DNA from 2 places in the Pseudoalteromonas sp. SG44-17 genome. Region 1 is predicted to be linked to the other one. Evidence: predicted binding sites of a transcription regulator. Region 1 holds the regulator's gene; the other holds the start of a gene.
What was found. The regulator LexA, encoded in region 1, represses DNA repair genes until DNA is damaged. The targets are predictions, from matches to a motif close to TACTGTATNNNNATACAGTA.

Region 2: H5182_RS08875 (YebG family protein) is a predicted target of LexA. The motif match lies at 1,219-1,238, and genes of this name have one in related genera.

What each region holds. Positions count from the first base shown of each region.
Region 1 is NZ_JACJEV010000016.1:89,019-91,226, reverse strand. Features, by position in the region: gene H5182_RS12825 (hypothetical protein) at 41-835, shown strand; gene lexA (transcriptional repressor LexA) at 910-1,527, shown strand; gene coxB (cytochrome c oxidase subunit II) at 1,949-2,208, shown strand, end outside.
Region 2 is NZ_JACJEV010000009.1:83,538-85,745, forward strand. Features, by position in the region: gene putP (sodium/proline symporter PutP) at 1-783, shown strand, start outside; gene H5182_RS08875 (YebG family protein) at 854-1,168, opposite strand; gene H5182_RS08880 (ComEA family DNA-binding protein) at 1,430-1,726, shown strand; gene H5182_RS08885 (DUF6170 family protein) at 1,743-2,045, opposite strand; gene dsbB (disulfide bond formation protein DsbB) at 2,045-2,208, opposite strand, start outside.

The DNA.
Region 1 (2,208 bases):
AAATGTACCTATATTATCTAACTGTTAATGGATCTTAAGGATGAAAGTAAAGGTATTTGGATGTGGTGCAATATTATTAATGAGCCTTGTTGCTCAGCCGCAGGCTGTTGCTAGTACCAAACATCAACTCGATATTGGTTTTACCGATTTAGCTGGTTTAGATGAATCTTTTTTAGGCGCACGGTACCGATATTTTGCGCAAGATCTTGAATCTTTGACTGGTCCATACGAGCTAAAAGCGTATTTAAATCAAGTCAATAATTATGCTATTGGTGGGTTTGCTAATGATGATTTTAGCTATTTAAATGCCGATGCTGCCATCTATGGTCCCGCAGGATTAGTTATTAGTGCCAGCGCGCAGCGCCTCTGTGAAGATAATAGCTATTGGCAAAATACTGATTATTTAGTGAGTGCCGCTGTTGGTAAGCAAATGAATGAGCAGTTACAACTAGGGTTCAATGTATATTACAGTCGCTTAGAGCGCCATGATATGTGGTTTGGCAAAGATAATGAAAGAGTCGCGGTTGAATGGACTTATGCTCCTTATGTTCGTTGGACAAATATAGTTAGCAATCAAGGTTGGGATTTAGAGCTAAAGCAATTGGCAGGGCGTTATCGTTATGTGCAGGGGCAGGCGGTTTATTATGTAAATCAAGCATGGTCAGTGGGAGTCGTTGCCAATATTCGGAATCAGAAAAATCTAAAAGACAACTATGAACTGCAAACGCAATATTGGTTTAATCAACATGTAGCATTAAAGTTTGGTCTTGGATCTGCGCTTGATTCTGGAAGTGGTTTAAATAGTATGAGCTTGTTATTAACGGCGCGATTTTAAGCCAATTTATATTTGCGATTTTCAGATAACTGTATATACTCACAGTTAAATGTACTGTATGGAAAACCAGTTGTATGCGCCCATTAACGAATCGCCAAGCTCAAATTCTCGAACTTATTAAAGTTTTTATTAAAGATACCGGTATGCCGCCAACCCGTGCTGAGATTGCGCAAACGTTAGGTTTTAAAAGTGCTAATGCAGCGGAAGAACATTTAAAGGCATTAGCGAAAAAGGGCGTTATTAAAATGAAGCCCGGTGCTAGTCGAGGTATTCAGTTAGTTGAAGAGGATGAGCCGGAACAACTTGGTTTACCTCTAATAGGCAGAGTTGCCGCTGGTGAGCCTATTTTGGCAGAGCAGCATGTTGAAAGTCATTGCAAAATAGATCCACTCTTGTTTAAACCGGCTGCTGATTTTTTACTGCGTGTGCAAGGCATGAGTATGAAAGACATTGGTATTATGGATGGCGATTTATTGGCAGTACACAGCACTCAAGTTGCTGAAAATGGCCAAGTGGTGGTTGCCCGTGTTGATGACGATGTAACAGTAAAACGCCTTGAAAAAGCAGGTAAAAAAGTTTTTTTACATGCTGAAAACGATGAATTTTCACCGATTGAAGTGGATCTTGAACATGAATCTTTCAATATTGAAGGGTTAGCTGTTGGGGTGATCCGCAACGCTGATTGGATGTAAATTTTTTGATCTATATTTTGCACCAAATTGGTGAAGTTTGGTGCATTTAATTTTTTACCGCTTTAATGGCTAGATTTTATACTTAGCTATAGCGTCCTAAGCCCTATCAAATCTACTTGTCAGCTACTTTTAGCCCTCTAATATTATCCCTAATTACAAAATAACGCGCTGATTTTTAGCTGTTATTTATGCACCAAAAAAGAATTTAATTGCTCTTAAAACTTGCTAATTGTTCATTTTTTAACTAATTGGTTAATACACTGTGTTAACAGCTACTTTAAAAGTCTAACAATTTTGCTCAATAGCATAATTTAGGGTTGCGTTAATATTCAGTAACAATAAAAAATAACGAATTGGCGCGAATAAAGCTGTGCCGCCTTTTCGCTTTGCGTTTTGCAATAGCATTTAAAGGAGCCGTCACATGGGTAAATTGAGCTCTACCTTGTGGCTTATATTGTTTGTTCTACCGCAGCAAGTATTGGCTAATAGCCAGTTTAATATGCGTAAGGGCGTAACAGATATAAGTAATGATGTTTATCAGCTGCACATGACAATATTTATTATATGTTGTGTGATTGGGGTCATCGTGTTCGCCGTGATGTTTTGGGCACTGATCCACCACCGTAAATCTAAAGGGGCAAAACCAGCCCAATTTCATGAAAGTACTAAAGTTGAAATCCT
Region 2 (2,208 bases), on a different contig from region 1:
ATCGCTATTATTTCTGCAATGGCATGGGGCTTAGGTTATTTCGGTCAACCGCATATCATAGTGCGTTTTATGTCAGTACGATCTGTTAAAGATATGCCTACTATGCGTCGTATTGGTATGTCGTGGATGACCTTATCAGCAATTGGTGCAGTGTTAACAGGACTATTTGGTGCTGCTTACATGATCGAAAATCAAATGTTGATTGACGATAAAGAAACGATATTTTTAGTATTATCTGAATTGGTTTTCCATCCACTTATTGCCGGCTTTTTACTTGCTGCTATTTTAGCTGCGATTATGAGTACTATTTCATCTCAGTTATTGGTTTGTTCAAGCTCTTTGACTGAAGACTTCTACAAAATTTATTTAAACCGTGATGCATCACAAACCGAGCTGGTTTTAGTTGGTCGAATTAGTGTACTACTCGTTGCATTATTTGCTATTTATTTGGCTTATGACCGCGACAGTTCTATTTTAGATTTAGTAAGTAATGCGTGGGCAGGTTTTGGGGCTGCGTTTGGCCCGTTAGTATTACTTAGTTTATATTGGAAGCGAATGAATCTACAAGGTGCGATCAGTGGTATGGTTGTGGGTGCAGGGACAGTGTTGATCTGGATATATGCGCCAATCACCATAAATGGAGAGAGTCTCAGCAGTATCATTTATGAAATTATACCGGGCTTTATACTTGCAACAATTGCAATCATTACAGTGAGCTTATCAACAGCGCCACCAAATAAAGAGATCACCGAATTATTTGATGAAGTTGAACGAGGGCTATAACGAGTAGTAATTTTTATAACTAAAAAAGGGCAATTAATTGCCCTTTTTTAGTTAGTTAACTTATGATTTTTTAGCTTGCTTCTTTATCAGTGCTGGCTTTAATAGACGCTACATTTTCTTTTTTTACTTTCGCCGTTGGTGCTTTCTGTATTGCCTCTTTGCCGCCTTTAAGTACATTCATAAAGTCGTCTTTACTTTTAGCAATCTCAAGTGCGAGCGATTCGATTTGTTGTTCGCTTAGTGGTACATCAACTTTCTCAAGCATAACCTCAAGCGACTCTGCTATATCAAGCATTTTGTCATACGCGTCAGCTTCTTTTTTAGTAGTAAACGTCATACGCTCGACTCCGTTTCTCTCTACAACATATTTAACAACAACAGCCATGATTTCTCCTGCCAATTTGCTTGGTGAATAACAAGTTCACCTTGATTGATTACTGTTTTTATGTACAGTAATTGTTTATTGGTCTTTTTGCAAGTGAACATTTTTATTTTTTACTATTAGGATTTGACAAAGAGGTACAACTTTACTTTATTTAAATAGTCGCACTTTTTTAGTATGACTTTATTTGGAAGTAGTCCAAAAGTGAAGGCATTAAAGTCAACTATTAATTGAGTCCACGTATGGACATCATGGAGGAGAAACATGAAGTTTTTAACTTTAATAGTCGTAGTGCTTGGCTTGGCTATATCATTGCCTAGTGGTGCCGCTGTAACTAAAACCGAAGCTACTGAAAGTATGGGTAAAGTTCAGTTAGTCAATGTTAATCAAGCAACAGTCGAGCAGCTTACCCAGCTGCCAGGTATTGGTAAATCAAAAGCACAAGCGATAGTTGATTACCGTACCGAGCAAGGCAAATTTAAGTCTGTTGCAGATCTAGCGCAGGTGAAAGGTATTGGCGATAAATTAGTCGCTAAACTGGATGGCAAAGTTACATTTTAAAAAACTACAGGGCGAATTATTCGCCCTGTTCAAATTGCTTTATAGCCTTGCTCAAATAGTGTTTAGAGAATTGAATTTCAACAGGGGTGGTTAACAACGGGTAACTTAACCCAGCCACCAGTAATACAGGAAGTAACAGCCAACCTTCGATATACGCTAATGATAGAAATACTGGGATCAATAAAATCAGCTTTATAATACGCAAACTGATTTTTTGCATTGGAGTTAACATACTCACTGCAATCGCAATTATTTGCTGACGTTGACGTATTTTAAACGATTTTAATTGCGTTACTTGACTTGAAAATAATGCAATCATCACAGCGACTTTTTAATTATTAAACGACTTACTACAACGCTTATCAGTATCAGAGTAAATACCGCAAAAATGATCTCCATCCATGCTGGCATACTTAACCCTGCAAATTGCCAATCGATGTTGCCACAGTCTCCTGTCGCAGCAAAAAAATGTGGCATCCACT